DNA from 3 places in the Ferdinandcohnia jepli genome. Region 3 is predicted to be linked to each of the others. Evidence: predicted binding sites of a transcription regulator. Region 3 holds the regulator's gene; each other region holds the start of a gene.

Region 1 (11,159 bases), on a different contig from region 3:
GAGTATCCAAAAAGCGAATCCAATTAAAAAGGAGAGAATCACTAATGGGCAAGGTATACGTCTTTGATCACCCACTGATTCAACATAAGCTTACATACATACGTGATAAAAAAACTGGAACGAAGGAATTTCGTGAATTAGTAGATGAAGTAGCAAGCCTTATGGCATTTGAAATCACTCGTGATATGCCATTAGAAGAAGTTGAAATTGAGACTCCTGTGAGAAAAGCAAAATCTAAAGTATTATCAGGTAAAAAGTTAGGAATCGTTCCAATTCTTCGCGCTGGTCTAGGAATGGTAGATGGCATTCTACGTTTAATCCCAGCTGCAAAAGTAGGTCATATCGGGCTTTACCGTGACCCTGAAACATTACAGCCTGTTGAATACTATGTAAAATTACCTTCTGATGTAGAAGAGCGTGAATTTATCGTAGTTGACCCTATGCTAGCAACTGGTGGTTCTGCAGTTGAAGCAATCAACTCGTTAAAAAAACGTGGCGCAACAAACATTAAGTTTATGTGTCTAATCGCCGCACCTGAAGGAGTAGAAGCAATTAAAGAAGCACACCCAGACATCGACATCTACATCGCAGCACTAGACGAAAACCTAAACGACCACGGCTACATCGTACCTGGCCTTGGAGACGCAGGAGACCGCCTATTTGGCACGAAATAAGCTGCATGTATTTCTAAGGTGTCAGGCACCACAGAAATACAAATGATCCGATTTATCCACCCCAGGCGGACACTTTCGGATACAATTTTTGTTCATAGGAAGCCACCTTTTGAGGGATGATATCTCAAAGAGGTGGTTTTTTTGTTTCAACGAATTTTAGCAGTGTGTGTGTGTTTACTACTTTTTATGACATCAAGTGCTTTTGCTCATGCTGCCGAATTTCCAAACCGGCCTCCTTTACCGAAAGAGGATTTAGAAGAAGTTGTTCATGAGATTGTGATCACCGAACCAGACCAATTCGAATCCATAGTTGAGGTAACAAAGCAAAAGTATCCATCGATTGAAATTAATCATGTTTATAAACATGTGTTTACTGGTTTTTCTGCAACAGGGAAGAGACGTGAACTTCAAGCTCTAAAGAAAGAAAAAGGCGTTCAGCACAGCTCTCCTGTTTCAACCTATAAGGTCTCAATTGAGGAGAGTGTTCCATTTATCGGTGGTGATGATATAAGGGGGCATTTTGATAAAAAAGATCACCGTTTAACCGGAAAAGGAGTTAAGGTTGGGGTTATTGATACAGGTGTAGATTATACGCATCCTGACTTGCGCCGTAATTTTGGAGGTGGCTATGACCTTGTAGATGGGGATTCAGACCCGATGGAAACGAAAGGGGTCGTTGGACGATCTACAATGCATGGTACACATGTTGCCGGTATTATTGCGGCAAATGGTAAAGTGAGGGGTGTTGCTCCTGAAGCGGAAATTATCGGATACCGGGCGTTAGGTCCGGGGGGAATGGGTACGTCAGAGCAAGTCATTGCTGCGATTGACAAAGCCATTGAGGATAAAGTAGATGTGATTAACCTTTCGCTTGGAAATACGATAAACGGTCCCGATTGGCCAACTAGTCTTGCATTGGATAAGGCGACAGAGAAGGGAATTGTTTCAGTCACTTCCAGTGGAAATTCAGGCCCAAATGTGTGGACGGTGGGATCACCTGGTACTTCTTCAAAAGCAATATCTGTTGGCGCATCGACACCACCTTTAAAGATTCCGTATCTAACTGCTGGTCTTGAAGATAAAAAGATTCAACTTCAAACACTCCAAGGTTCAAAGCCGTGGAAGCTTACTAAGCAGTACCACTTAGTTGAAGCGGGCCTTGGCACCGAAAAGACCTTTCCAAACGCCAAAAACAAAATTGCACTCATGGAGCGCGGAGAGATTACTTTTACCGATAAGGCTATTAAGGCGTTTAAGGCGGGAGCGGTAGCTGTTTTAATTTACAACAACACCGAGGGCAACTTCGAAGGTACAATGGAAACTCAGCTTCCAATACCTGTAGCTTCAATTTCTAAAGAAGACGGCGAATGGATAAAGAAATTACTAAAAAAGAAGAAACCACTTTTAAAAACATCATATCAACAACAAGCGGATTCATTAGCACAATTTAGTTCAAGAGGTCCTGTTACACATACATGGGAAATTAAGCCTGACGTTGTCGCACCAGGTGTTGCGATTGAAAGTACGATTCCAAAAGGGTATATGGAGATGCAAGGGACAAGTATGGCTGCTCCACATGTTGCAGGAGCCAGTGCCTTATTAAAGCAAGCACATCCAGAGTGGACACCGGAACAAATCAAAGCTGCACTAATGAATACAGCCCGTTTATTAGAAAAAGAAGACGGGAGTTTATATAAACCTTATGAACAAGGTGCAGGGAGAATACAACTGCATGAAGCCATCCATGCAACCACGCTTGTGTACCCAAGTTCCTTCACGATGGGAATGTATCATCATGAAAATCAGAGAATAGAGAAAAAAATCAGTATCACCATTGATAATCAATCTAAAGAGACAAAGCATTATTCCTTTGAAATCCCTAAAAAGATAAATGGCCTGCAATGGGAATTTCCAACCTCATTTCTAATCGAACCAAATAAGAAAAAGAAAATTACGTTTAAGGTAGAAATAACGCCTGGTGTTATCGGTGCGGGATTACATTATGGATATTTATACATTACCGAAGGAGAAAATAGAATTCACATCCCATATATGTATGTAATAGAAGAGCCAGATTACCCGAGAATCATGGGATTCCAGTTTGGTAAAGGCGATAAAAAAGACACTTTCCGGTATGAAATGTATTTACCTGGAGGTGCGGATGAATATGGGATTGCATTATATGATCCGGATACATTACGCTTCGTTGAATTTCTTGACTGGGAACGAAATGTTTCGAGGGGATTGGTAGAAAAGGAAGTAAATCGAAAAGAACGAAATCTCAACGGAATTTATAAAGCGGTGATATTTGTGAAAAAGGCAGGTAAAGAGGATATACTTGAAACGGAAATCATCTTTGATGACACGATGATAGGAAGCCACTAGAGATAGTGGTTTTTCTTTTTGTTACTAGTACAGGCTTTAGTTAATAAAAATAAAATTTTACAAATGTGAAAGTTTTGTGAACATCTAAAAACCTATGATAAATACTACGTTGATAGTACTTATTGAAAACACTGACATTTTGGTAAAATAAAACCATATGAAATATAGGGAAAATCAATTCTGAGAGTGTGAACTTTTTCACTGCAAACAATTGACATTAAAATGTGCCTATTGTATGCTTACAAAGGATATAAATGAGAAGGTTTTCATATAAGAAATTACTTGTAATATTAAGTATTTTCTGATTGTTTAACTTCATTCAGCACATTAATCTCTCACATCTATATTTGATGAGGTAAAATTAACGATATCCGATATCAATATAGGTTGAATTTTAGCTGAATTCAGTTAAAGCCACCGGCGGATGCCACGGATTTTCAAATGATATTTATCGAGCAAGCTCGATAAAATCCGGGCGCAAATACGCCAAGGCGTATTTGATAACCTATTTTTCACGCTGAAGTGAGGAATGCGGATGCGTAAAAACGATAAATATCCTATACGAGCCTATGCGCTCATGTCTGGTATTCTATCTCAACTCGTTGGATCAATTCTAGTAGGCATTTTCCTCGGTAGATGGATTGATCGGACACTAGACACCGAACCGCTGTTTTTAATTATCGGCCTTCTATTAGGACTAGCTACAGGAGTGTATGCAACACTACGCCTAGTCAACCACTATTTCTCGGGAGATTAACTTGATATGCATGATTTATCCGAAGCGTTTACGAGGTATCGTAAATATATATTCTTTTTGCTGGCGATTTACGCATTAGGCAGGGGATTTACGGCATACCAATCTATCTTCTTAGGTTTGTTCCTCGGAACAGTAGGAAGCCTCTACATACTATTTTCCTTGGTTCGAAAAAACAAGCAATTTAGTCAGGCTGTAGATGAGGGACGCAAGGTTCGTTCACTCGGGTCAGTATCTAGAATGGCAGTTGCAGGTCTAGCGGTGTTAATCGTAATGGAATATCCAGAGCAGTTTCACCTTGGCAGTACAATTATGGGATTAATGACGTGTTATTTCGTCATTATGATAGATTTCTTTTTTCAACAATTTCGTAAATAGACTTAAGCAAAAGCGCAATGACCATTTCATGTCAGCGCCGAGCTGAACAAATGGGAAGAGAGGTGAATACTGTTGGGTCACGAAGCTCCTACTAGAGAATTTTTAGGACTTTATTTTAACCTATCAAACATGTTAATGATCACAATTGCAAGTGTAATTGTATTCATTATCGCTGTACTGGGAACTCGTACTCTAGCGATGAAGCCAACTGGCGTTCAAAACTTTATGGAATGGGTTATGGATTTCGTAAAGGGAATCGTAGGTAGTACGATGGACTGGAAAACAGGAGGACGCTTCTTAACATTAGGGATTACATTATTAATGTATATCTTTGTTTCAAACATGTTAGGATTACCGTTCGCAGTTATAGTTGGCCACGAATTATGGTGGAAATCTCCAACTGCAGATCCAACCCTTACATTAACACTAGCTGTTATGGTTGTTGGATTGTCACATTATTATGGAATTAAGATGAAAGGCGCAAAGGAATACGGTAAAGATTTCTTTAAGCCAATGTCATTTATGTTCCCATTAAAGATTATTGAAGAGTTTGCTAACACTCTTACTCTCGGTCTCCGTCTATTTGGTAACATCTATGCAGGTGAAATTTTGCTAGGTTTAATAGCTGGAATGGCAGTGAGTGGTTATGGTGATAGTATCCTAAGTGGTATCCTTGGTTCAATCGGTGCATTTATTCCGATGCTAGCATGGCAAGGATTTAGTATCTTTGTTGGTGCCATCCAAGCGTATATTTTCGTTATGTTAACAATGGTTTATATGTCTCATAAAGTGAGCCATGACCATTAAAATAAACACCTTGTCCAGAAAGACACTTTTTGGACACAAAAATAATTACTAAATAATTTTTTATACAATTAAAGGAGGACTTTTTCAATGGGTTTATTAGCAGCAGCAATTGCAATTGGTTTAGCAGCACTAGGTGCTGGTATTGGTAACGGTCTTATCGTATCACGTACAGTTGAGGGCATGGCTCGTCAACCAGAAGCAAAAGGTATGCTTCAAACTACTATGTTCATCGGGGTTGCGTTAGTTGAGGCGATTCCTATCATCGCAGTAGTTATCGCGTTCATGGTATTCGGCGCTAACTCATAAGATAGAATTTCTCTGGCAGAGTCATCATTCTTTGAACCTAGTTTCTAGAAGATTGGTAAATCTGTAGTAACAAAATGGCGAAGATCATTCCAAGAGAACCTTCGCCATTCCTTTGTAGTTATTAAACAATACGTGTTTTTTATAGAGTAGAGGTAAGTGATTTGCAGAGAAATCTACTAATTGCGTTACCTCGAATAGAAGCTGAATTTAGGGACTTCCATCAATGATTGGAACTCTGAAAGGAGTGAATATGGGTGTTGATAGATCTTTTAGTTTTAGGTGCTGCAGCAGGACATGATGAGCCGCTTGTAAACCTTGGAGACATTATTTTCCAATTACTAGTATTTATCGTCCTTCTTGCATTACTTCGTAAATTTGCATTCGGTCCATTAATGGGTATCATGAAGCAACGTGAAGAACACATTGCAAATGAAATCGGTGCGGCTGAAAAAAACCATCAAGAAGCGAAAAAACTTGCAGAAGAGCAACGCGAATTCTTAAAGAAGTCACGTTCAGAAGCTGCTGAGTTAATCGAAAATGCACGTAAATTAGGTGAAGAGCAGAAAGAAGGCATTATCCAAGCTGCTCGTGAAGAAGCAAACCGTCTTAAGGAAGCTGCAAAACTTGAGATTGTTCAAGAAAAAGAACAAGCAGTTACAGCTTTACGCGAACAAGTTGCTTCACTATCAGTGTTAGTTGCTTCTAAAGTGATTGAAAAGGAACTTAGCCTTGCAGATCAAGAGAAGTTAATTAACGAATATATTCAAGAGGTAGGAGAAGGGCGATGAGCAAAGGAATCGTAGCAAAACGATATGCAGTAGCTCTTTTTCAAGTAGCAAAAGAACAAAATGCACTTGATCAGTTCGAGGAAGAAATTCGCACTGTTAAACAAGTGTTTTCAAATAATGAAGACTTTCAAAATGTCTTGAAAAATCCTAAACTCACAGTTGAAAGTAAAAAATCAATTGTAACAGAAGCCTTTGCTGGTTTTTCTCAGATGACGCTAAATACTTTGTATATCTTAATTGATCGTCATCGTGAAGACATCATTGCTGATGTTGCTGATGAGTTTGTTGCATTAGTAAACGATGAGAAAGGCATTGCGGAAGCGACTGTTTACTCAGTTCGTCCATTAACAAAAGATGAAGAAACAGGTCTTTCAACAGTGTTTGCTAGCAAAATTGGTAAACGTTCATTACGTATTCAAAACGTAGTAGATTCTAGTCTAATTGGTGGCGTTAAGCTGCGAATTGGAAATCGTATATATGATGGAAGCGTAAAAGGTAAGTTAGAACGCTTAGAGCGTGAACTTATCCGCTAAAAGATAGGGGTGAAATTCATGAGCATCAAAGCTGAAGAAATTAGTGCGCTGATAAAAAAGCAAATTGAAAACTATCAGTCTGAAGTTAAAGTGAGCGAGGTAGGTACGGTTATCAGTGTTGGTGACGGTATCGCACGTGCTCATGGCCTCGACAATGTCATGGCTGGAGAACTTGTTGAATTTTCAAATGGTGTCATGGGTATGGCACAAAACCTTGAAGAAAACAACGTTGGTATTATCATCCTTGGTCCTTTCACTGATATCCGTGAAGGTGACGAAGTACGTCGTACAGGACGTATCATGGAGGTTCCAGTTGGTGAAGCATTGATCGGCCGTGTTGTAAACTCTCTAGGACAACCAGTTGATGGTCTTGGTCCAATCGAAACTACAAAAACTCGTCCAATCGAAAGTCCAGCACCTGGTATCATGGACCGTAAATCTGTTCATGAACCACTACAAACTGGTATCAAAGCGATTGACGCTTTAATTCCAATTGGTCGTGGTCAACGTGAATTAATCATCGGTGACCGTCAAACAGGTAAAACGTCTGTTGCAATCGATACAATCCTTAACCAAAAGAACGAAAATATGGTTTGTATCTATGTTGCGATCGGACAAAAAGAATCAACAGTACGTGGTGTTGTTGAAACTTTACGTAAAAACGGTGCATTAGATTACACAATCGTTGTGACTGCTTCTGCATCACAACCTGCTCCATTATTATTCCTGGCTCCTTATGCTGGTGTAACAATGGGTGAAGAATTCATGTACAATGGCAAGCACGTTTTAGTAGTGTATGATGACTTAACAAAACAAGCATCTGCATACCGTGAACTTTCACTATTACTACGTCGTCCTCCAGGTCGTGAAGCTTATCCAGGGGATGTATTCTACCTACACAGCCGTTTACTTGAGCGTGCAGCTAAGCTTTCTGACGCAAAAGGCGGAGGTTCATTAACAGCTTTACCGTTCATTGAAACGCAAGCTGGTGACGTATCTGCATATATTCCAACAAACGTAATTTCGATTACTGACGGACAAATCTTCTTACAATCAGACTTGTTCTTCTCAGGTGTACGTCCTGCCGTTAACGCAGGTTTATCTGTATCACGTGTTGGTGGATCTGCACAAATCGGTGCGATGAAAAAGGTATCAGGAACGCTGCGTCTTGACCTAGCTTCTTACCGTGAGTTAGAAGCATTCGCACAGTTCGGTTCAGATCTAGATAAAGCTACTCAAGCTAAACTTAACCGTGGTGCTCGTACAGTTGAAGTACTAAAACAAGGTCTAAACAAGCCATTAGCAGTAGAAAAGCAAGTTGCAATTCTATATGCATTAACTCGTGGTTTCTTAGATGATATCCCAGTAGAAGATATCTCTCGCTTCGAGCAAGAGTACTATGTATGGTTAGATCATAACCGTAAAGAAATCTTTGATCATATCAAATCTACTGGAAAACTTCCAGAAGACGAAGCATTCGCTTCTGCGATCAATGACTTCAAAAAGACATTTGCAGTTTCTGAGTAAAACGAAATGCTGAAGCGACCGTTTAACGACGTACGGACTGAGGCCCACACGATGTGGGTCACACAGACGTTGCCACAGGACGTGGCGAACTTAGTCTGTGTTCATCCGCAGAGATAAAGGAAACACGATGAACGAAGTGAGTCGATGTTGACTTTCAAGGCTAGGTGAGCGCACGTCCTGTGCGCTAGCCTTACTAGCACATCCTGTGCGTCGTCGTACGGAGGGTGAGGGAAGTCTCGCTAGTCGTTGGGAGCTGAAGCTGGACACAATTAATATAAATGAAGCGACGTGCTTAAGCTCGTCGCTTATCTGAAAAAATACGCCAAGGCGCATTTGATCAAAAAAGGTGGTGAGAACCTTTGGCATCCTTACGTGATATTAAAACGAGAATTACGTCAACAAAAAAGACGAGTCAAATTACAAAAGCGATGGAGATGGTATCAGCCTCTAAATTTAGTCGTGCTGAATCGAATGCGAAATCGTTTGTTCCTTATATGGAAAAAATACAAGAGGTCGTTGCAAATATTGCAGCTGGTAGCACTGATGCGAATCATCCAATGCTAATAAGTAGACCTGTTAAAAAGACTGCTTATATCGTTATTACGTCAGACCGTGGTTTAGCAGGTGCCTATAACAGTAACGTACTTCGTGGTGCTTATCAAATGATGCAGAAGCGTCATAAAAGCGCAGATGAGTATACAGTTATTGCGCTTGGACGTGTAGCACGAGACTTTTTCGTAAAACGTGGAATTTCTGTTTCTCTAGAAATCGTTGGTTTATCAGATCAACCATCTTTTGCCGAGATTAAAGAAATTGCAAATAACGCAGTAAATATGTTCCAGGACGAGACATATGATGAGCTTTACATGTGGTATAACCACTTTGTAAGTGCAATTCAACATGATGTAACCGAGAAAAAATTATTACCATTAACAGATATCTCTGCTAATGATAAGAGAACTTCCTATGAATTTGAACCTTCACAAGAGGAAATTCTTGAAGTTCTGCTACCTCAGTATGCTGAAAGTCTCATCTATGGTGCACTCCTAGATGGTAAAGCAAGTGAACACGCTGCTCGTATGACAGCAATGAAAAATGCTACTGATAATGCGAAGGAATTAATTAATTCCCTTAGCCTTCAATATAACCGTGCTCGTCAAGCTGCAATTACGCAAGAGATTACGGAAATTGTTGGTGGAGCAGCAGCACTTGAATAGTATTAAAAATTAATTGAAAACATTTTATAAATTGGTGTTCAAAATGTGTGGAGAATCGAGCTGACGAATTGATTCGACGGAACTTTTTTCGGTCTTTTTGAACTACTGCTAAACGCAAGTTAGGAGGGAAAGCGATGACTAAAGGACGCGTTACCCAAGTATTGGGTCCTGTTGTAGACGTACAGTTTGACAGCGGGCATCTTCCTGAGATATATAACGCTCTTACAATTAAACATGCTGCGCGTGATGAAAATGAAGTTGATATCAACTTAACATTAGAAGTGGCTCTTCACCTTGGTGATGATACTGTACGTACAGTTGCGATGTCATCTACTGACGGTATTGTACGTGGATTAGAGGTAACTGATACTGGTAAACCAATTTCGGTACCAGTTGGTGACGTAACTCTAGGACGTGTATTTAACGTATTAGGTGAAAATATCGACCTTGATGCACCAGTTCCTGCTGATGCTCGTCGTGATTCAATTCATAGAGAAGCACCTAGCTTCGAACAACTTTCAACTGAGGTTGAAATTCTTGAAACTGGTATTAAAGTAGTAGACCTTCTTGCTCCATATATCAAAGGTGGAAAAATCGGTCTATTCGGTGGTGCGGGTGTAGGTAAAACAGTTCTTATCCAAGAACTTATCAACAACATCGCACAAGAACATGGTGGTATTTCCGTATTCGCGGGTGTAGGTGAACGTACTCGTGAAGGAAATGACTTATACTACGAAATGAAAGATTCAGGAGTTATTAGCAAAACAGCGATGGTATTCGGACAAATGAACGAACCACCAGGTGCTCGTATGCGTGTAGCTTTAACTGGTCTTACAATGGCTGAGTATTTCCGTGATGAGCAAGGACAGGACGTGTTATTCTTTATTGATAACATTTTCCGATTCACACAAGCAGGTTCTGAAGTATCAGCCCTACTCGGTCGTATGCCATCTGCCGTTGGTTACCAACCAACACTAGCAACAGAGATGGGTCGTTTACAAGAACGTATCACATCTACTAACATTGGTTCTGTTACATCTATCCAAGCTATTTACGTTCCTGCCGATGACTATACTGACCCGGCTCCGGCAACTACATTCGCTCACTTAGATGCAACAACTAACCTTGAGCGTAAACTTTCTGAGATGGGTATCTACCCAGCGGTGGATCCATTAGCATCTACTTCACGTGCTCTATCTCCAGAAGTTGTTGGTGAAGAACACTATAATGTTGCTCGTCAAGTACAATCAACATTACAAAAATACAGAGAGCTACAAGATATCATTGCTATTCTTGGTATGGATGAGCTTTCTGACGAAGATAAGTTAGTCGTGCTTCGCGCACGTCGTATCCAAAACTTCCTATCTCAAAACTTCCACGTTGCGGAACAGTTTACTGGTCAACCAGGTTCATACGTACCAGTAAAAGAAACTGTACGTGGCTTCAAAGAAATCCTAGAAGGAAAATACGACTATCTTCCTGAAGATGCGTTCCGTCTAGTTGGTCGAATTGAAGAAGCAGTTGAAGCTGGAAAGCGCATGGGTGTTGAAGCATAATTAACGGGACCTAGGAGGGTTTAAAATGAAGACAGTAAAAGTTAATGTCGTTACTCCTGATGGCCCAGTTTATGAAGCTGATGTGGAAATGGTAAGTGCAAAGGCTCAAAGTGGTGAGCTTGGTATTATGCCTGGACACATTCCAATGGTTGCTCCCCTTCAAGTAGGAGCAGTCAGACTTAAAAATGGAAGCAACACTGAACTTGTGGCTGTAAGTGGAGGCTTTCTTGAGGT
Region 2 (11,159 bases), on a different contig from region 3:
TTTCAATAATCCTTGTTACGGTTGCTTCGCCGAGACCAGAACTTCCTCCAGTTACAATTGCAACGCTACCTTTTACTTGCACAATACCCCTCCTAAACTATTTATCTTTTAAAAAACAAAAGGAGCAAGATTGCCCCCTTATACTATTCTTCAATTCGTTCAATAATCGTTGCATTTGCCATCCCGCCGCCTTCACAAATGGCTTGAAGACCATAACGTCCTCCAGTTCTTTCAAGTTCATGCATCATTGAAATCATGATTCGTGCACCGGTTGCTCCCAGAGGATGTCCCAACGCAATTGCTCCACCGTTAGGGTTTAATTTGTTAGAATCAGCTTGAATCTCATCCAACCAACACAATGGTACAGGAGCAAAAGCTTCATTAACTTCGTAAGTATCCATATCTTCAATCGTTAAGCCAGCCTTTTGTAAGACCTTGCGCGTTGCTTCAATAGGTCCTGTTAACATAAGTGTTGGATCAGAACCAACAACTGCACGTGCAAGAATTCGGAATCTCGGCTTAAAACCAAGTTCTAAAGCTTTTTCCTTTGACATTAATAAAATAGCAGCAGCTCCATCACTCATTTGACTAGCGTTTCCTGCATGAATGACTCCGTCTTCTTTGAAAACAGTTTTCAGTGAACCTAATTTTTCAAGTGTGGTATCCCTTCGTGGACCTTCATCTTCTGTAACAATAGTCTTTGTTCCATTAGGAAGTGTCACTTCTATCGGCATAATCTCACATTTAAAATATCCAGCTTCTTGGGCTCGGATAGCACGACTGTGGCTCTCAAGAGAAAACTCATCAAGCTTCTGTCTACTATATCCCCATTTTTCAGCTATGCGCTCTGCTGATAAACCCTGATGTATCATTTCATAGCGATCAGTCAAACTCTCACTCCAGGTAGTTTGCTGACGAGCAGAACCCAATGGAACTCTTGTCATGCTTTCTACTCCTCCAGCAATCACTATATCCATATCACCGCTCATGATTGCTTGAGTAGCAAAATGTACTGCTTGTTGACCAGAACCACATTGACGATCTATTGTCGTTGCAGGTACGTGTATTGGAAAACCGGCCATTAAAGTAGCAGTTCTGGCAATATTAACAGACTGCTCCTCCACTTGAGAAACGCAACCTAATATAACATCCTCCACCAAACCAGCTTGTATACCTGCACGATTGACAACCTCTTTAAGTACCATAGCCGCTAATTCATCTGGACGTACTGAACTTAACGTACCTTTTCGTTTTCCAACCGGCGTCCGTACCGCTTCAACAATCACAACTTCACGCATATAAAAATCCCCCTTATGTATGAGTAAAACGTTTTCATTTTGAGTTACCCTTTTTCTAAATCATACCAATTTTCTGTATAGTAAACAATTTATTTTACAGTCTATTAATCTCTTTTCCATAGCTATTAGGTCCTTTCTATCTGACTTTCATTCCTCAACTTGCTCAATGAATGGTTCTTAGAAAGTCTCTATCTGACATTCATATACCCCACCGAACTCTGAACGGCTCATAGAACACTTCTATTTGACATTCATCGAGGCTCTACGTACTCTAAATGGCGCGTAGAACCAAAGTCTATCCTACATCAATAAAGACACATTTTTTAAACTAATATAATTAGCAAAAGTCCACACGATATTTTCGTGTGGACTAGATTCTCTCAATGATAAAGACCCTTTTCCCGCAATAAAGCCAATCCTACCGTTAGAAGCAACATTAGTCCCAAACTAACCGTATCTCGATAATGCCAATTTAACTGTCTAAATGTGGACCGAGTAGATCCAGATTGATAACCTCTTACCTCCATTAAGTTTGCAAGTTCTTCTGCTCGATTCATTGAACTTACAAAGAGCGGTAAAAGGATTGGAACAAGGGTTTTCATTTGTTTGAACAGCGATCCTTCTCCAAACTCAGTTCCTCTTGCACGTTGAGCATCCATAACCTTTTGCGTTTCATCTAAAAGTGTCGGGATGAACCGCAATGAGATGGATAGCATGATTGAAATCTCATCAACCGGAACCTTAAATCGTCTTAATGGACGTAATAATGAATTTATTCCATCCGTTAGATCAATTGGTTTCGTTGTAAGAGTTAAAACAGTTGATACAAAAATGATCATTACAAATCTACAAAATGTATAAATGCCATGTACAATCCCAAAGCTTGAAATTGTAAAAGGACCATAATCAACGTAAATTGTACCGCCTGCTGTAAATAATGTTTTCATACAAACCGTAAAAAGAATTAACCAAATCAATGGTCTAACACCTTTTATATACGTTGAAATTGAAACACCTGACAACCTCATAATCACAATCGTAAAAATCCAGAGTAATGTATAGGTCTGCCAGTTGTTTGCCAAGAATAAGATACCGATAAAATATATGACTGCTACTAGCTTTGCTCTGGGGTCAAGCTGATGCAACCACGAATCCCCTGGAAAGTATCTTCCTAAAATCAACTTATTCATACTAGTCCCACCTCTATCAGGCAATCAACAAGTTCCTCAACCGTTAAACAGACTCCAGGAAATTTAATACCAGTTTCCTGCTCAATTTTTAACTGGAACCGTCTTGCTTCAGGTGCATCTATATGAAGTTGTTCTAATCTCTTATGATTCGAAAAAAACCTTCTCTTTTCTTCATGTAATACGACTCTACCTCTTTCCATTAGAACTACCTCGTGAGCATACATAGCAACATCATCCATATCATGCGTGACGATCACAGTAGTTAGACTTCTCTCCCGATTCCAAGCTGATATAAGAGAAAGAATATCTCTCTTTCCTTTAGGGTCAAGTCCAGCACCTGGTTCATCTAAAATTAGTACATCTGGCTCCATGGCTAGTATACCTGCAATTGCCACTCGTCGTTTTTGACCACCAGACAAAGAAAACGGAGATTTCGACAATACTTCGTGACCTAATCCTACTTGTTCAATTACGGATCTGGCAATCTCTTTTGCTTCCTCAACTGGAACTCCGAAGTTCATTGGACCAAAACAAATATCCTTTTCAACTGTTTCAGCAAACAACTGAGATTCTGGAAATTGAAAAACCATACCAACCTTTTTTCGAACATCTTTTAGGGATGAATTAGTTTTACCAGCCTCAATGATCGCTTCGCCGATTTTAACACGACCTTTCACCGGTAAAATCAACCCATTCATTGTTTTTAATAAACTTGATTTGCCTGCACCTGTGTGACCTACTACAGCAGTAATTAGTCCGGATTTTATTAGTAAATCTACAGATTGGAGAACTAGCGGACTCCGAATTGGTCCCAATTGATAATCTGCTGTCACATTTTCAAAATTTATTTGCATAACCAATTCACCAAATTTTCTTCCGTCATATATGTCTCTGGAACATTTCGTTTCTTCATCATTAAATTACGCCTTACACTTTCAGCAAAGGGTGGTTCTAGTTCTGGTCTAGTTTGGAAGATCTCTGCAGGAGTTCCACTTGTTTCAATTTTTCCTTCTTTTAGCATTAGAACACGATCTGCTTCCGCTGCTTCATTCATATCGTGAGTGATTGAAATAACAGTAAGTTTCTCTTTTTCCTTTAATTGTTGGATTGTTGAGATAAGTTCACGTCTACTTTTAGGATCCAGCATAACAAACGCTTCATCTAATACTAAAACAGCAGGATGCAGTGCAAGTATTCCCGCGATTGCTACACGTTGCTTTTGTCCACCAGATAAACGTGATGGATCATGATTACGAAAATCTCTCATTCCTACCATATTAAGTGCTTCATCCACTCTTTTTTTCATTTCTCGATAAGGTACATTCAAATTTTCTAATCCAAATGCAACATCATCTGATACAGTTGCACCAATGAATTGATTCTCCGGATTTTGAAACACCATTCCGATTCGAAGCCTGATTTCTCGTAATGTATTTTGATCCATTTTCACACCACTAATAAAAATGCTTCCTTCTTGAGGTGTCAACAAACCTACTAATATATGGGCCAAGGTAGATTTCCCAGAACCATTGTGCCCGACTAAGGCAACCCATTCCCCTTTTTTAATTGAAAATGAAACATTTGATAGAATGGGTGTTTTTTGGCGTTCATCATATTTAAAAGATAGATTTTTAACTTCTACCACAGTTGTGCCCATCTTAGGTTCCTCCCATATAACCTCTTTCACTCTAGTAAGACAGTAGCGTGTTTTTTTGCTATTTTAGTAGTTGAAACTAACAATTTAACGAATGATTAAAGAATTACAGAAAGTAATAGCAATGAAACGATTGAGCCATTCACTAAAATTAAGTTTTTAACAGCCACTGAGAATGTCTCTGATTTGACTTGTTTCTTATTAAAAAGAACAACATGTTTATAAACTGGGATTGTTATTAACAAAGAAAACAGCATGACCATCGGTAAGAAATTAATGAGTACCGCAAATATAATTGATAAAAATGAACCAATATACATGGCATTAAATAGCCAAATTGAATATCGTTTTCCTAAATAGTATGGAAGGGTATAACGATGATTAGCTATATCATCCTCTAAATCACAAATATTATTTGCTAACATTAAGTTCGCAATTGTAAAGATGCAAGGTATCGAAACCCAAGCAATTTCTAGTAATAATAAAAGATCTCCCTGAAGGCTTACAAATCGTCCATCCCATACAAAGTTAGCAATTCCTTGGTCAAAGGCATTTACATAGACTACTAAAAAGACAATACCAAAGCCCATTGTTACTCCTGAGAACACTTCTCCAAGCGGCATTCTAGACAATGGAATTGGGCCAAAGGTATAAAATATCCCAATAGCAAAGCATACCATTCCAATAAGTAATACTAATAAGTCCGTCCTTACTACCAACCAGAGACCTAAAGCTGTTGCAGTACCCAGAAGTACTAAGATCGTAGTAATAACGAGTCGCTCAGGAATATTTTGTTGTCCTATAATATTTTTCTCTTTTTGATAATCAGTACTCTTGGCTTTTCGATAATCCATATAGTTATTAATTGCTGTTGTTGTTAAATCAAATAGTAACATTGAGCTAAAAAAGATAATCGTATTTCCTAATTGGAAGGTTTCATATCGGTATATAACAAACAATGTACCTATAAAAAATGGAAACAAGCTAGCAATCTTTGTTTGAATTTCAACTAGTTTTAAAAAAGAACGAAAGGACATCTCTTTCACTCTCCCTTTATACGTTTTAGTTTACTACCTCGAATTGGTCATTTGTAAGCTCAAACTCACCCTTTAACCCAGATGTGAAGTATATTTTTTTATCCTGGCTTACAAAAATGGCTTCGGCATCTTCAATATTTTCAATATATTCCAATCCACCTTGAATTCCCTTTGAAAACAAGGTTGTAGAAAGTGCGTCACCATCAATGGATTTATCGGTAATTATGGAAACCCCTGCTACATCGTTATTATATGGATAGCCGTCTATTGGATTTAATATGTGATGATATTTTACTCCATCCACCTCTAAAAATCTTTCATACACGCCAGAAGTTACAATTGATTTATTCGACTCTTTAATTTTCCCTACAATCTCACCTCTAGGAGAAAAAGGATCTTGAATACCAACTGTCCAATCGCTTCCATTTGCATTTTTACCAAGAACATAAATATTACCGCCTAAATCTATAATTGCTGAATGTACATCGTGTTCCAACAGCACATCTTTTACCTCATCTGTAATAAATCCTTTTGCAATTGCCCCTAGGTCTAGTTCCATCCCTTGATTTGCCAAATATACAGTTTGCTCTTCCACATTTAAGTAAATTTGATTGTAATCTATTAATGGTAATACTTGATTAATTTCCTCTTGTTCGGGTTTCCGTGCGTCTGGAAACCCAATATTCCATAATGTAGTTAAAGGTCCTACAGATATATCAAACGTTCCATTTGCTAGTTTACTATGAGCTTTCCCAGCTTCAATTAACCTATAAATATCAGCCGAAACTTGAACAGGCTGGATCCCAGCATTTTTATTAATATCAATTATTTCAGACTCTTCTTCATTTACACCGATACGATCAGCTAATTCAAAAATTCTTTCAAACACCGGATCTAATACTTCTTCTTTATCTTCATCATAGATTTTTACAGTTACGACAGTTCCCATTAGAAATTCAGTTCTTTTATATGGATTATTGGTGATTAAAGAAGTACTACTACCTTCTTTTTGTGCGCATCCTATTACAGTGAATAGAACAGATAAACATACCAATAACAATCCTAGTTTTTTCATCTTGATAGTTCCTTTCTAGCTTTAGCCCCTACTGTTAAAATACATTTCCCGGGCTAAAATTATAGAGTAAATTCATCTTGTGAAATATTTCACAATTATACATGAACATCGTATCACCATCTTATTAAACTGTCTATATTACAATAGCAATTAACCATACAATTAAGGTAAAAATGTACAAAAACTTGTCAATTTCTGTCCATTTTTACCAATAAAGTTTGTTACCATTTCGTGAACTGAATAGACACTTACAAAAATTAGCGCTACAATACAATCGATTGTTCAACATTTCACATAGTGTTATACACTGATAACTTTAAGGAGTGAAAACAAATGGCAAATAAGAATATTGTCATTATCGGAGCTGGTTATGCAGGAGTTCATGCAGCAAAGAAACTAGCAAAAATATACAAGAAAGATGAATCGGTATCAATTACGTTAATAGATCGTCATTCTTACCATACAATGATGACCGAATTACATGAAGTTGCAGCACATCGTGTTGAACCTGAAGCTATTCAATTTGATTTAAGACGGTTGTTCAATCGTACAAAAGTCAACCTAGTTACTGATAACGTGACACATGTAGATTACAAGAAAAAGATCGTAACAACTGAACATGGAACTTTCTCTTTTGACTACCTTATCTTAGGTATGGGTGGAGAACCAAACGATTTTGGTACACCAGGTGTAAAAGAAAATGGATTTACGCTATGGTCTTGGGAAGATGCAGTTAAACTTCGTGAGCATATTGAAAAAATTGTTCGTAAGGCCTCAACTGTTCATGATGAAGAAACTCGACGAGCAATGCTTACATTCACAGTTTGCGGATCTGGATTTACAGGTATTGAAATGGTCGGGGAACTAATTGAATGGAAACAACGTTTAGCAAAATTAAACAAATTAGACGAAAAAGAAATTACATTAAATGTTGTCGAAGCTGCGCCAACCATTCTTAATATGCTTGAGCGACGCGATGCTGACAAAGCAGAAGCTTACTTATTGAAAAAAGGCGTAAATATCTTAAAAAGCTCATCAATCGTAGAAGTTAGATCAGACTCTGTTATTTTAAAATCTGGTGAAAGCATCCCAACTCATACACTAATTTGGACAGCAGGTGTACGAGCAAACTCCGATACAAAAGATTACGGCATGTCATCAGGACGTGCAGGAAGATTACATGTTAATGAGTATATGGAAGCTGATGGCTTTGAAAACGTATATGTCGTTGGGGATTTAGCTTACTTTGAAGAAGAACCTGGTAAACCTCAACCACAAATAGTAGAAGCAGCTGAACAGACTGCATTAACAGCAGCTAAAAGCATTATTGCTGAAATCAGCGGCGGTGAAAAAGTTCCGTTTAAAGGAAAATATCATGGAATTATGGTATCAATTGGTGCTCGTTATGGTGTAGCCAACCTAAGTGGAATTCATTTAAGTGGTTGGTTCGCTAACTTTATGAAGCATATGGTTAATCTGTATTATTTCTTTGGTTTACGAAGCGGCTATTATATGTTCCACTATGTTGCACACGAGTTTTTCCAAACAAAAGACAAGCGGAATATATTTAGAAACTTCCCTACCCGTTTCGGTAACGTCCTTTGGAGTTTACCATTACGTATCTTTGTTGGTGGGTTCTGGATTGTAGAAGCTTGTACAAAGCTTTGGGGTGAATCAACCTGGAAAGAAGCAACTTCTAGTTTCTCCAACATCAAAATTCTTTTTAAAGGCTTAGGTGAGGATTCTTGGTTAGTTGGTTCTACCGTCAGAATGCCTTTTGAATGGTTACAAACTACCACTACCGGTGCAAGTGCTGCGGTTGAGGGTGGAGCAACAGAATGGACAACACCTATTTTTAGTAAAATGCCAGGAATCTTCCAATGGGTTATGGAAATTATGTTACCGACTCCAGAAATGGCTGTATTCATGCAAAAAATGATGGTCTTTATTGAGTTAGGTATTGGTCTTGCCATTTTAGGTGGTTTATTCACATGGTTAGCTAGTGTTGCAAGTGCAGGTTTCCTAGTCGTATTCACACTTTCTGCGATGCTAGGATGGGATAAGCTTTGGGCACTACCAGCTTCTATTGCATTATTAAACGGATCAGGACGTACATTTGGTTTAGATTACTGGGTTGTTCCATTCCTACAAAGAAAAGCGGGCGACTGGTGGTATGGAAAAGAACGTGCTATTTACTCTGATTACAATGCAGGAACATTGAAAACAAAATCAGATAAGAAAACAAAAAAAGTCAGCTAACTTACTATCATACGGGATGGTTATGCGAGAGGCGAAACGCCTTTCGCCCCCCTTCCCTACTACTTATAGAACAGTAAAGGAGAGAAAAGACATGAGGACATACTACAGCATGATAAAAAGATGGGATATTATTCTAGTCATTTCACTTGTCCTCCTTTCTTTTTTGCCCTTTACTGTTTTTGCATATCAACAAGCAGGGATAAGCGAGAATACAGCACTTGTTGCGGTCATATCAGTTGATAGCAAAATCGTAAAAGAAATTAACCTGACTAATAACAAAGGCACTCAACAATTCGATATTAAAGAATCGGATTCGGAAGTTAATACAATTGAGATTGTAGACAACAAAATCCGTATCAAAGGGGCCACCTGTTCGGATCAGGTTTGTGTCTTAACTGGTTATATTTCGAAACCAGGTGAGACTATCGTTTGCTTACCGCATAAGTTAGTAATCGAAATTCAAACTGTTGATGGGCAATCAGACGACATCATTATTAGCTCATAAGGAGTGAAGGTATGACAAAAAATCAACGGCTTGTCTACATTGCTTTATTAGCAGCTCAAGCTGTAATAATCAGCTTACTTGAAAGAGCAATTCCGTTCCCATTTGCTTTTGCTCCAGGTGCAAAATTAGGTTTAGCTAATATTATCACAATCATGGCCTTATACACCCTATCCCCCAAGGATGTTACCAAAGTAATAGCAACACGTATTATTCTGGCAACCTTATTAGGTGGAACCATTTCAAGCTTTATGTATAGTGCGTCCGGAGCCCTCTTAAGTTTTTTAGGAATGTGGGCTGTTAAACAACTCGGACCTAAAAGGATTAGTCTGATTGGAGTAAGTACAACCGGTGCTATTTTGCATAATGTCGGCCAATTAGTTACTGCAAGCTGGATTGCCCAAACCTGGACTGTACTACTTTACTTACCCGTATTAACATTTATCGGAATTTTATCTGGAATTGCAATTGGAATTGCAGCTAATTATCTTCTTACACATGTTGAAAAACTACATTACTATAGATATCTACATGAATATCAATTAACTACAAGATGAAAAGAGGTTTTTTAAATGCACGTACATCAAATGTGGAATCCATATCCCGAATTAAAAGTAGACTTAGCTTTGGTGCTTAAATTAATAGAATCACATATAAAAGTACGAGATAAAAATGTAGAAAAAACCTTAAAGGATATGGTCTACTCTGGTGGTAAGTTACTTCGTCCCGCCTATTCCCTTTTATGTGCTCAAATAGGACCTGAAAAAGAAAAAGATAAATCAATTGCTGTTGCAGCCGCTCTCGAAACCTTACACATGGCTACTTTAGTACATGATGATGTAATAGATGAATCAGAAACAAGACATGGCAGGGCTACCATGCATTCAAGCTATGGAAATAACGTTGCTATCTATTCAGGTGATTACCTTTTCTGTATCTGTTTCCAAATTCTTTCTCGATACTCTACTTCTCTTTCGCATCTCGAATTTAATGCAAGAAGTATGGAGAAAATACTTGGAGGAGAACTAGATCAGTTAAACTCCCGTTTTCAGTCAAAAGTTTCTGTGAAAACCTATTTATCTCGTATTTCAGGAAAAACTGCTCAACTTTTCGCAGTTAGTTGTTATTCAGGTGCACTTGAGAGTAAGGCTTCTCATAAACTAGCAATGAATGCATGGAATATGGGGCATTATATCGGAATGGCTTTCCAAATTACAGATGATATCCTAGACTATTGCAGTGATGTAACAACTCTTGGAAAACCAGTAATGGCTGATGTAAGACAAGGTATTTATACCCTCCCATTAATTTATGCCATGCAAGAAAATTCAAGTGCCTTTATGTCCATCTTAGAAAAAAGAGAAAATATCACTGAAGAAGATGTTCAAGAAATTGCTGATCTTATTAACCATTACCAAGGTGTTGAAAAAGCTTATAATTTAGCAAAACGCTATACACAAAAAGCACTGAATGAGATAGCAAAACTTCCTGAAGGTACTTATAAAGAAACACTAAATACACTAACTAAAACATTATTAAATAGAACACTTTAATAGTTTAAAAGAAACATGAAGGGAGAAGAAATACGTTCTTTTCCCTTTTTTCACTTTTACAAAATTTCTACCCTACCTCTATTGTTCTTCATTTTGGTCAAGACTTTCCTCATTGGCATTTACGGGATTTGAGTTTTCTTTACTAGGAACGCATACATCTAAACAATATCTGCCCTCAACAAAGCCTTCTCCGATACGGAATACTTGCACCAATTCAGCATTATCTACTGTCCCAGAACCAGTATTCCCCGGAGGAACAGTGAATTCAAGGGAGGAGCTGTCCTTTCTATTTACTAGCACTCTAACATTTGAACTACTATTTGGCTGGTTAAATACAGAAACAAATAAAGTTGTATTTGTTTCTACATACTCTTCCCATATGTCAAGGCTTGATACTTGCTCATTTAACGAAACGTTACCACATATTTCGCTGCAAAGAACCGAATCCTCTTTATCCTTCAATAACTTTACCTCAACAGTAATATGCTTATCCTTATTTTTCTCCTTACACTTTTTCTTTTTCGAGCTCTCATTACCCTTTGACATCTTCCCTAACACCTCTTTCTAAAACACTTTCTAATATTCTATGTA
Region 3 (10,596 bases):
AAGTGGTGAACCAATCGTTTATCTATATAGAGATGGAACTTATTATACAATTGATAGAAAAGGATATAACCATTTTACAAAATAGGGTGAGGTAATGGAAAATTATGAACTAGTTACAAACAGTCCAGATGAAACTTTGAATTTTTCGCTTAGGTTAGCTGAAAAATTACAGCCTGGTGATGTTATCACGCTTGAAGGGGATCTAGGTGCAGGTAAGACAACTTTTACAAAGGGGCTTGCAAAAGGTCTTGGTATTACAAGGACAGTGAATAGTCCAACATTTACAATTATTAAAGAGTATCAAGGTCGCTTACCCCTTTATCATATGGATGTTTATCGACTTGAAAATAGTGATGAGGACTTAGGATTTGATGAATATTTTGAAGGGGATGGAGTCACTGTTGTTGAATGGGCCCATCTTATTGAAGAGCAACTTCCCAATGAACGACTTATCATATCAATTGAGCATCAAGGTGATACTTCACGGAAAATTTCTGTTACACCTTTTGGGGCTCGATATCAAGAACTTTGTAAGGAGATTTTTATCTAATGAAAGTATTATCAATAGATACATCAAATTATGTTTTAGGGATTGCGCTGCTTGAAGGGGAAAAGGTTGTAGGCGAATTTATAACCAATCTTCCTAAAAATCATTCGGTTCGCGTCATGCCAGCAATTCAACAGCTGTTACAAGAATGTGGTATACGGGCAAATGAACTTGAAAAGATTGTTGTAGCTAAAGGTCCAGGGTCTTATACAGGTGTTAGAATTGGGGTAACAATTGCTAAAACGCTAGCTTGGTCATTGAATATTCCATTAGTAGGTGTCTCTAGCTTAGAAGTCGTGGCCGCCAATGGTAGGTATTTTGACGGTGTTATATCCCCGATTTTTGATGCAAGAAGAGGACAAGTGTATACAGGACTCTATCGATACCATGGCCAAGATTTGTATTGTGAAAAATCAGATCAAATTATTCTTTTAACAGATTGGCTAACTGAATTAAAAAGTGAAGAAACAAAGGTTTTATTTATCGGAAACGATTTACCTATACATGAAGAAAAAATAAAAACAGGATTAGCTGAACTTGCATATGTTGCACCATATACAGATTGGAATCCTAGACCAAGTGAACTCGCTTTACTTGGAAGGAATAGAGAGCCTGAGGATGTTCATACATTTGTACCAAACTATATTCGTATGGCAGAAGCGGAGGCTAATTGGCTCGGAAAAAGGCAGGGGTAACATGGAGGATCTAATGACAGAACAAGTATTGTTTCGTTTTATGACGTTGGATGATATTGATGAGGTTCTAAAAGTAGAAGAATCTTCTTTTACTGTACCGTGGAAGAGAGAAGCTTTTTATAACGAACTTGTTCATAATCAATTTGCAAAGTATATTGTTATGACCGACAATAATCGGGTTATAGGATATTGCGGAATGTGGCTTATCTTAGATGAGGCTCATATTACGAATATCGCTGTTTTGCCTGATTATAGGGGGAAGAAGCTCGGGGAAGCTTTATTAATGCAGGTAAAAATTTTAGCAATGCAACATCGTGCTGTTACAATGACCTTAGAGGTCCGTGTCTCAAACCATGTTGCTCAATCGCTTTATCGTAAGTTAGGTTTTAAGCCTGGTGGGATTCGAAAAAATTATTATACAGATAATCTAGAAGATGCATTAGTAATGTGGGTGAATTTAAATGAGTAAAGACCAGATAATTATGGGAATCGAAACGAGCTGTGACGAAACAGCTGTATCAATCATAAAGAACGGAAGGGAAATACTTTCAAATGTTGTAGCATCTCAAATTGAGAGCCACAAACGGTTTGGAGGAGTAGTACCGGAGATCGCTTCTAGACATCATGTGGAGGAAATTACGATTGTTCTTGATGAAGCGATGAAGCAGGCGAATGTATCTTTTCAAGATATTGATGGCATTGCCGTTACAGAAGGACCTGGATTAGTAGGGGCACTGCTTGTAGGAGTGAATGCGGCTAAGGCTGTAGCATTTGCTCATAATATTCCGCTTCTTGGTGTTCATCATATTGCAGGTCATATTTATGCTAATCGCTTAATTGAAGAACTAGAGTTTCCCTTATTAGCTCTTGTTGTTTCTGGAGGGCATACGGAGCTTGTCTATATGGAGGAACATGGTTCTTTTAAAGTGATTGGGGAAACAAGAGATGATGCTGCAGGTGAGGCATACGATAAGGTAGCTAGAACTTTACATCTACCATATCCGGGTGGCCCTCATATTGACAGGTTAGCTCATGAAGGATCACCTACAATCGATTTACCAAGGGCATGGCTAGAGGAAAACTCGTACGATTTTAGCTTTAGTGGATTAAAATCAGCTGTTATCAATACCCTTCATAATGCTGAACAAAGAGGGGAGTCTATTGATCCCAAAGATCTGGCAGCAAGTTTTCAAGCTAGTGTAATTGATGTACTAGTAACGAAGACTATGAAAGCTGCAAAAGAATATAAAGTGAAACAGGTTTTACTTGCAGGTGGCGTTGCAGCGAATAAGGGACTACGCCATGCTTTGGAAAAAGAGTTTTCATCGGTGGATGATATGAAATTAATTATTCCTCCACTTTCTCTATGTACGGACAATGCTGCCATGATAGCAGCTGTTGGGAGTGTACTATATGAGAAAGGGAAACGTTCCTCATATGCTCTGAATGCTAATCCGGGTTTAGATATAGAAAGGTAGTCTGACGACTAGTAAAAAGGTCCTTTTAACAGGACCTTTTTTGTTGATAAATTATCCACAATTCTTCAACAGTTGTGGAAAAGTATAAAAAAACATATTTATTCTAAGATTCGACATGTGGACATTTTTTGTGGATAAAATCCGCACTAATTGTGGATAATGTGGACAACTCCGTGTATAACTATTTGAATTGTGGAAAACTTTTTAATATAGAGGTCGAATTTTGACTTATCTTGTAATAAAAAAACCCCCAACTCTTTTTTGTTAGAGTTGGGGATAACTTTAGAATGCAAACGGTGGTATTTGGACGAAACCAAAGACTATGCCTTAAGACTTATATAGTGACCTTAACTGCTAACCTCATGAAGTGTTTCCCATTCTTCCATTAATGCTTCAAGTCTAGCAGAACACTTCTCATTTTCTTCATTAATTCTTTGAACTTCTTCATGATTTTGATAAACCTCAGGATCACATAGCAGTTCCTCATTTGCTTCAATCGTTTCTTCGAGGGTAGAAATTTCGAGTTCGATTTCTTCAATTCTGCGTTTGCGTTGGCGTTCTTGTTTCTTTACTTCTTTTTCTTGTTCGTAGGAAGTCTTTTCTTGAACAACCACTTTATTAATAGACTTGTTATCTTGGCTTTCCAGCTTAGCTAGTTCGTCCATTTCTTCCTTTTTCTCTAGATAATAGTCATAGTCACCGAGATATTCTGTAAGACCCTCTGTGGATAACTCAAATACTTTTGTAGCTATTCGGTTAATAAAGTATCGGTCATGGGATACAAATAAGATAGTTCCAGGGTAATCCACTAAGGCGTTTTCTAAGACTTCCTTACTATCGAGGTCCAAGTGGTTTGTTGGCTCGTCTAGAATAAGAAAGTTTGATTTTTCTAACATGAGCTTCGCTAAAGCAAGTCGAGCCTTTTCTCCGCCACTTAGAGTTGAAACAGTTTTAAGTACATCGTCTCCTGAAAAAAGAAAATTACCTAGTACAGTTCGTATTTCTTTTTCCGGTTTAAGTGGGAATTCATCCCACAGCTCATTTAAAACTCGTTTATTAGAAGTTAAGTTTGCTTGCTGTTGGTCATAGTAACCGACAGTTACATGAGAGCCAAAACGGAAACTACCGTCTACATGGTCTAGTTTATCAATAATTGCTTTTAATAAAGTGGATTTCCCTATTCCGTTCGGCCCAACTAAAGCAATGCTGTCTTCCCTATAGATAGAGAAGTTGACATTTTTTATAATGGGCTTGTCCTTTTCATAGGAAACGGAAACGTCATTAGCTGTTAATACATCATTCCCACTTTGCTTTTCAATCTCGAAGTGAAAGGAAGCTGATTTTTCATCTCCTAATGGTCTATCCATTAGCTCCATTCGATTAAGTTGTTTTCTTCTACTTTGAGCACGTTTTGTAGTAGAAGCTCTAACAAGGTTTTTTGCGATAAATTCCTTTAATTTCTCTACTTCATCTTGCTGCTTCTCATATTTCTTCATTTCAAGCTCATAGTTTTCTGCTTTAAGCTTTAAATAATTACTGTAATTCCCTACAAACTTGGTACTTGTCATTCTTGAGATTTCATAAACCTGCGTTACAACTTTATCAAGAAAATAACGGTCGTGTGAGACTATGAGTAGAGCACCCGGGTATCCTTGCAGGTACTGTTCAAGCCATGTAAGTGTACTGATGTCTAGATGGTTTGTAGGTTCATCTAGAATGAGTAAATCTGGTTTTGAAAGTAAAAGCTTACACAACGCTAATCTAGTCTTTTGACCACCGCTTAAGGTAGAAATAGAAGTTGAATAATCAAACTCAGAAAAATTAAAGCCATGTAAGATGGAGCGAATATCTGCCTCGTACTGATACCCACCTTGCTCTTTAAAATCAACTTGTAATTGATCATATTCCTCAAGTAATTTTTGATATCTAGCCTGGTTTTCAAAGACTGAAGGGTCCCCCATTTTAACTTCCAGATTTCGCAGTTCTTCTTCAAGCTTGCGAAGTGGAGCAAAAACGGTTAACATCTCTTCCCAGATGGTAAGGCTAGATTCTAGCCCAGTGTCTTGAGCAAGGTAATCAATGGTAACAGTTTTAGGCTTAATAATTTCGCCACTATCATAGGACATCTGTCCAGCAATAATTTTTAATAATGTTGACTTCCCAGCGCCGTTTCTTCCAACAAGCGCAATTCTATCTTTGGATTGTACTTCTAGTTTTATATTGGATAAAATAAGATCAGCAGCAAAATATTTTTTGAGCTGATTTACCTGTAGTAATATCATGCTTTTTCACCTCTTGTTTCCTATAAATAGTTTATCTGTATTATCTTAATAGAGCAACATGCAATGACATTCTTCACAGATGTTCGTAAGACAGATGTGGTAAAATAGTGTATAGTTTTATTGGAGGTTTTTTAAGATGTCTTCATTTACTCATTTTAATGAGCAAGGTCGCGCCAAAATGGTTGATATTAGTGAAAAATCAGATACTGTTAGAACAGCGATTGCAAAAACGAGTGTAACAGTTAACAAAACAATTTACGAGCAAATAGTAGATAATAAAATTAGCAAGGGAGATGTCCTTGCTGTTTCACAGGTGGCAGGTATAATGGCTGCCAAAAAAACGTCTGAACTCATTCCGATGTGTCATCCTCTTTCATTAAAAGGTGTTGATATATCATTTGGTTGGTCAGTGGGAACTGATCAGTATAAACTTGAAATTACGGTTTCTGTTAAAACAAAAGGGAGTACTGGTGTTGAAATGGAAGCTCTTACAGCTGCCTCAGTTTGTGCGTTAACTGTGTATGATATGTGTAAGGCGGTTGATAAAGGCATGATTATCGGACCAACCTATTTAGCAGAAAAGACAGGTGGAAAGAACGGAGATTTTAAAAGGGAATCATTAAATAGTTAAATTAGCGGGGGATGTCAGGTGAATCTTGATCAATCAAAAATACCACAAGCTACAGCCAAAAGATTACCACTCTATTATCGGTTTTTAAAAAATCTTCATGCCTCAGGTAAGCAAAGAGTATCATCGTCTGAATTAAGCGATGCGGTAAAGGTAGATTCAGCTACCATTCGACGGGATTTTTCATATTTCGGTGCTCTGGGAAAAAAGGGTTACGGGTATAATGTAAACTATTTATTATCATTTTTCAGTAAAACCCTTGACCAAGATGAATTAACAAAGGTTACCCTAATTGGAGTAGGTAATTTAGGAACTGCCTTTTTACACTATAATTTTTCAAAAAACAATAACACAAAAATTGAGCTTGCGTTCGATGTGGATTATAATAAGGTTGGCTCCAGTATTGGAGGCGTAAAAGTCCATCATTTAGATGATCTTGAAGAAATGCTTCCTGATGATGTGACAGTAGCAATTTTAACCGTGCCGGTCGGTGCAGCCCAACCAATTACTGATCGCTTAGTAAATAAAGGGATAAAGGGTATCTTAAACTTTACACCTGCTAGAATTAATGTACCGGATGATATTAGGGTTCATCACATTGACCTGGCGGTAGAGTTACAAGCGCTTGTTTATTTCTTAAAGCATTATTCAGGTGAATAATTAAATAGAGAAAAATACTTTTGAGGAGGTGACTCACAATGGGGAGCTTAGGATTCGGTAGTATTATTTTGATTGTTTTTGCGGCTTTGCTAATCTTTGGACCAAAAAAATTACCTCAGTTAGGAAGAGCAGCGGGTAATACATTGCGTGAATTTAAAAACGCAACAAAAGGTTTAGCAGATGACGATGATGACGACGATAAAAAGACACAAGATGTGAAGTAATGATAGGATGAGTCACATGAGCGAAAAAGAAATGTCTGTCTATGATCATATAGGAGAACTACGAAAACGACTTATCTATGTAGTCGTTTTCTTCTTCATTGTTGCGCTAGGAAGCTTTTTTCTAGCCGAGCCTTTAATTATTTATTTGCAAAATGCAGAAGAAGCTAAAGAGCTAACAATGAATGCTTTCCGTATGACTGATCCAATTAAGATATATATGCAATTTGCGTTTATTATTGCATTGATTATATCTTCACCTTTCGTACTCTATCAGCTATGGGCGTTTATTAGCCCTGGATTATATGAGAAGGAAAGAAGAGTAACCTTAAGTTATATTCCTATTTCAGTAGGTTTGTTTTTACTTGGGGTCTCATTTTCATACTTTATTCTCTTCCCGTTTGTTGTAAATTTCATGGGAAGATTAGCAAGTCGACTTGAAATCAATCAAGTCATTGGTATTAATGAGTATTTTCAATTTCTACTACAACTTACACTACCATTTGGATTTTTGTTTCAATTACCAGTAGTAATCATGTTTTTAACTAGACTTGGAATTGTTACACCAATGTTTCTTGCACAAGTCCGTAAATATGCTTATTTTATTTTACTAGTAATCGGAGGCTTAATTACTCCTCCAGAAATAATATCGCATTTAATGGTGACGGTACCGCTTTTTGGACTTTATGAAATTAGTATTATTGTTTCTAAGAGTGCTTATCGAAAAGTGTTGAAAGCCGAAATGCAGGCTGCGAATAATATCGAATAAAAAATAACCTCCTAATTGGAGGCTATTTTTTTGTCATTTTTTTAATTTTACTGTGTAAAGCAAACATCCGAATGGCTATTCCGAAATCAAATGTAGCAACTAGCGCTAATAAAATGGTGGAAAAGTTCCATACGGTCTCAGTTGCACTTCCTATTGCAATATAAGTAAAAAGTACACCCATTAATAAATAGATGATACCCATCGCAAAGGGTGAAGTTCGTCGCATAAATTAAAATCCTCCAATAAACGTCTGTTGTATCTTCTCAGCTTCCTTCATAATCCTTTCTATATCATCTGCAAAAATTGTTTGAACAACTACTACAAAGGTATTCATCGCAACATGTGCAAAGATCGGAACGATGATACGTTTTGTTTTTACATAAAGGAATGCAAAAGTGAAGCCCATTGCTGTATAGATTAGAATATGTGTAAAATCCATGTGTACCACTGCAAATATTAACGAGCTTATTAATGCAGAGATAAAAAAGTTGAATTTCTTATACAATGATCCAAAGATAATTTGTCGAAAGATAATTTCTTCTAAAATTGGACCAATAACGGAAACAACGATTATTAGTAATGGTAAGGTTTTAACAAGAGCCATGATTTGCTGGGTATTCTCTGAACCAGCTTCAATTCCTAGCAGGTGAATCTCAATATTGGCTGCAATAACTTGAGAGGTCATTGCCATAAAAATACCTGCAATTGCCCATCCAAAAGCTTCACCTTTTGTTGAACGATAAAGATTTTCGTGGCGATCCCTTATATCTTGTCGTAAGAAAAATAAAACGATTGGTAGTGCTGCGACAAAGCTAATAACTGTCCAATATGAAACAATTGTATTTTGCCCAGATTCAGGATCTAATCCATCACCAATACCAAGAAGAAGTAAAAGAGGGATACCAATTATACCTGAAAATTGCATGATTATATAAGTTAGAATGACATACCAATATCGTGCTTTCAATGTAAGTCTCCTTTAAAAAAAATAGATTTTTTTCGGTAAAAAACTAACAACAGGACCAAGTATTACACGCTATGTATTGTACCATATATTCATAATTATCTATTAGTATTATGCAAAACCAAATTTTCATAGAGGCATTTAAATAAATTTAAAATACTGGTTTATTTTTCCTGACATTTACATAGGATAGATAGGTAGGACAGTTTGATTTAGAGATTGAAAACAATGGTTTTCCTTCATTATTGGAGACACAAAATATGTTTTTCTAAAATTTTTGCATTCAAATACTTGCAAAAAAAATAGAGATTATTTAATATAATAATTGTGTTAGCACTCAAGTGGTTTGAGTGCTAATAAAAGGACAAAACTATCTAATAAAATTTATTTGAGGAGGTTGTTTTACTTGTTAAAGCCATTAGGTGATCGCGTTGTTATTGAACTAGTTGAATCAGAGGAAAAGACTGCAAGTGGAATTGTTTTACCGGATTCTGCAAAGGAAAAACCTCAAGAAGGTAAAGTAGTTGCTGTTGGTACAGGTCGTGTACTAGATAGCGGTGAAAAAGTAGCTTTAGAGGTTGCTGTCGGTGATCGCATTATCTTCTCAAAATATGCTGGTACTGAAGTGAAATACGAAGGTACTGAATACTTAGTTTTACGTGAAAGCGACATTCTAGCTATTGTAGGTTAATAGCAGGACTATATCATACTATTTTAATTAAATCTTTGAGGAGGTCTTTATAAATGGCTAAAGAAATTAAATTTAGTGAAGAAGCTCGCCGTTCGATGCTTCGCGGTGTTGATGCACTAGCAAATGCAGTAAAAGTAACTTTAGGACCAAAAGGACGAAACGTGGTTCTTGAGAAAAAGTTCGGTTCACCTCTTATCACAAATGACGGTGTAACAATTGCAAAAGAAATCGAATTAGAAGATGCATTTGAAAACATGGGTGCCAAGTTAGTTGCTGAAGTAGCTAGCAAAACTAATGATGTAGCCGGTGACGGTACTACTACTGCAACTGTACTTGCTCAAGCTATGATTCGTGAAGGCTTGAAAAACGTTACAGCTGGTGCAAATCCAATGGTTATCCGTAAAGGTATTGAAAAAGCTGTAGGGGTAGCTGTAGAAGAGTTAAAGACAATTTCTAAACCTATCGAAGGTAAAGAATCTATTGCACAGGTTGCTGCAATCTCTGCTGATGATAAAGAAGTTGGTCAGTTAATTGCTGAAGCTATGGAACGTGTTGGAAACGACGGTGTTATCACTATCGAAGAATCAAAAGGATTCTCTACTGAACTAGAAGTAGTAGAAGGTATGCAATTCGACCGCGGATATGCATCTCCATACATGGTAACTGATTCTGATAAAATGGAAGCAGTTCTAGACAACCCATATGTTTTAATCACTGACAAAAAGATTTCTAGCATTCAAGAAATCCTACCAGTATTAGAGCAAGTTGTACAACAAGGTAAACCATTATTACTAATTGCTGAAGACGTAGAAGGTGAAGCTCTTGCTACATTAGTAGTTAACAAGCTTCGTGGTACATTCAATGCAGTTGCTGTAAAAGCTCCTGGATTCGGTGACCGTCGTAAAGCAATGTTAGAAGATATTGCAATCTTAACTGGTGGCCAAGTAATCACTGAAGATTTAGGATTAGACCTTAAATCAGCAGATATTACTCAATTAGGCCGCGCAGCTAAGATCGTAGTGACAAAAGAAAACACTACAATCGTAGAAGGTGCTGGTGAGTCTGCTCAAATCGCAGCTCGCGTTAACAATATCCGTGTTCAAATGGAAGAAACTACTTCTGAATTTGATAGAGAAAAATTGCAAGAGCGCTTAGCGAAATTAGCAGGTGGAGTAGCGGTAATCAAAGTTGGTGCAGCTACTGAAACTGAATTAAAAGAGCGCAAACTACGTATCGAAGATGCTCTTAACTCAACTCGTGCAGCAGTTGAAGAAGGTATCGTATCTGGTGGCGGTACTGCACTAGTGAACGTATACAACAAAGTGGCTGCTCTTCAATTAGAAGGTGACGAAGCTACTGGTGTGAAAATCGTTCTTCGTGCTTTAGAAGAGCCAGTACGCCAAATCGCTCACAACGCTGGTCTTGAAGGATCTGTAGTTGTAGAACGCTTGAAAAATGAAGAACTAGGTGTTGGTTTCAACGCAGCAACTGGTGTATGGGTAAACATGTTCGAAGCTGGAATCGTTGATCCAACTAAGGTTACTCGTTCAGCACTTCAAAACGCAGCATCTGTATCAGCTATGTTCTTAACAACTGAAGCAGTAGTTGCTGACATCCCAGAACCAGCTGGCCAAGGCGGAATGCCTGACATGGGCGGCATG

The links. Region 3 encodes Rex, which represses fermentation and respiration genes when NADH is low (regulators of the CRP and FNR family bind a similar motif). Its sites were predicted from a motif close to TTGTGAAATATTTCACAA; they were not measured.
Region 1: AB3M96_RS09755 (AtpZ/AtpI family protein) is a predicted target of Rex. The motif match lies at 3,314-3,331, and genes of this name have one in related genera.
Region 2: AB3M96_RS22630 (FAD:protein FMN transferase) is a predicted target of Rex. The motif match lies at 6,332-6,349, and genes of this name have one in related genera.

The regions. Positions count from the first base shown of each region.
Region 1 is NZ_JBFOKR010000008.1:24,334-35,492, reverse strand. It holds gene upp (uracil phosphoribosyltransferase) at 45-674, shown strand; gene AB3M96_RS09760 (S8 family serine peptidase) at 816-3,059, shown strand; gene AB3M96_RS09755 (AtpZ/AtpI family protein) at 3,595-3,816, shown strand; gene AB3M96_RS09750 (ATP synthase subunit I) at 3,823-4,191, shown strand; gene atpB (F0F1 ATP synthase subunit A) at 4,264-4,998, shown strand; gene atpE (F0F1 ATP synthase subunit C) at 5,086-5,304, shown strand; gene atpF (F0F1 ATP synthase subunit B) at 5,559-6,092, shown strand; gene AB3M96_RS09730 (F0F1 ATP synthase subunit delta) at 6,089-6,625, shown strand; gene atpA (F0F1 ATP synthase subunit alpha) at 6,644-8,152, shown strand; gene AB3M96_RS09720 (F0F1 ATP synthase subunit gamma) at 8,512-9,369, shown strand; gene atpD (F0F1 ATP synthase subunit beta) at 9,504-10,925, shown strand; gene AB3M96_RS09710 (F0F1 ATP synthase subunit epsilon) at 10,951-11,159, shown strand, end outside.
Region 2 is NZ_JBFOKR010000031.1:17,440-28,598, forward strand. It holds gene AB3M96_RS22600 (3-hydroxyacyl-CoA dehydrogenase) at 1-82, opposite strand, end outside; gene AB3M96_RS22605 (thiolase family protein) at 144-1,298, opposite strand; gene AB3M96_RS22610 (energy-coupling factor transporter transmembrane component T family protein) at 1,679-2,488, opposite strand; gene AB3M96_RS22615 (energy-coupling factor transporter ATPase) at 2,485-3,342, opposite strand; gene AB3M96_RS22620 (energy-coupling factor transporter ATPase) at 3,333-4,145, opposite strand; gene menA (1,4-dihydroxy-2-naphthoate polyprenyltransferase) at 4,241-5,179, opposite strand; gene AB3M96_RS22630 (FAD:protein FMN transferase) at 5,205-6,254, opposite strand; gene AB3M96_RS22635 (FAD-dependent oxidoreductase) at 6,588-8,513, shown strand; gene AB3M96_RS22640 (NusG domain II-containing protein) at 8,605-9,018, shown strand; gene AB3M96_RS22645 (Gx transporter family protein) at 9,030-9,572, shown strand; gene AB3M96_RS22650 (polyprenyl synthetase family protein) at 9,588-10,568, shown strand; gene AB3M96_RS22655 (S-Ena type endospore appendage) at 10,647-11,114, opposite strand.
Region 3 is NZ_JBFOKR010000027.1:38,465-49,060, reverse strand. It holds gene thiL (thiamine-phosphate kinase) at 1-85, shown strand, start outside; gene tsaE (tRNA (adenosine(37)-N6)-threonylcarbamoyltransferase complex ATPase subunit type 1 TsaE) at 95-550, shown strand; gene tsaB (tRNA (adenosine(37)-N6)-threonylcarbamoyltransferase complex dimerization subunit type 1 TsaB) at 550-1,242, shown strand; gene rimI (ribosomal protein S18-alanine N-acetyltransferase) at 1,256-1,711, shown strand; gene tsaD (tRNA (adenosine(37)-N6)-threonylcarbamoyltransferase complex transferase subunit TsaD) at 1,704-2,720, shown strand; gene AB3M96_RS21855 (ABC transporter ATP-binding protein) at 3,068-5,002, opposite strand; gene moaC (cyclic pyranopterin monophosphate synthase MoaC) at 5,139-5,633, shown strand; gene AB3M96_RS21845 (redox-sensing transcriptional repressor Rex) at 5,652-6,290, shown strand; gene AB3M96_RS21840 (twin-arginine translocase TatA/TatE family subunit) at 6,329-6,514, shown strand; gene tatC (twin-arginine translocase subunit TatC) at 6,531-7,280, shown strand; gene AB3M96_RS21830 (YdiK family protein) at 7,303-7,506, opposite strand; gene AB3M96_RS21825 (CPBP family intramembrane glutamic endopeptidase) at 7,510-8,247, opposite strand; gene groES (co-chaperone GroES) at 8,651-8,935, shown strand; gene groL (chaperonin GroEL) at 8,989-10,596, shown strand, end outside.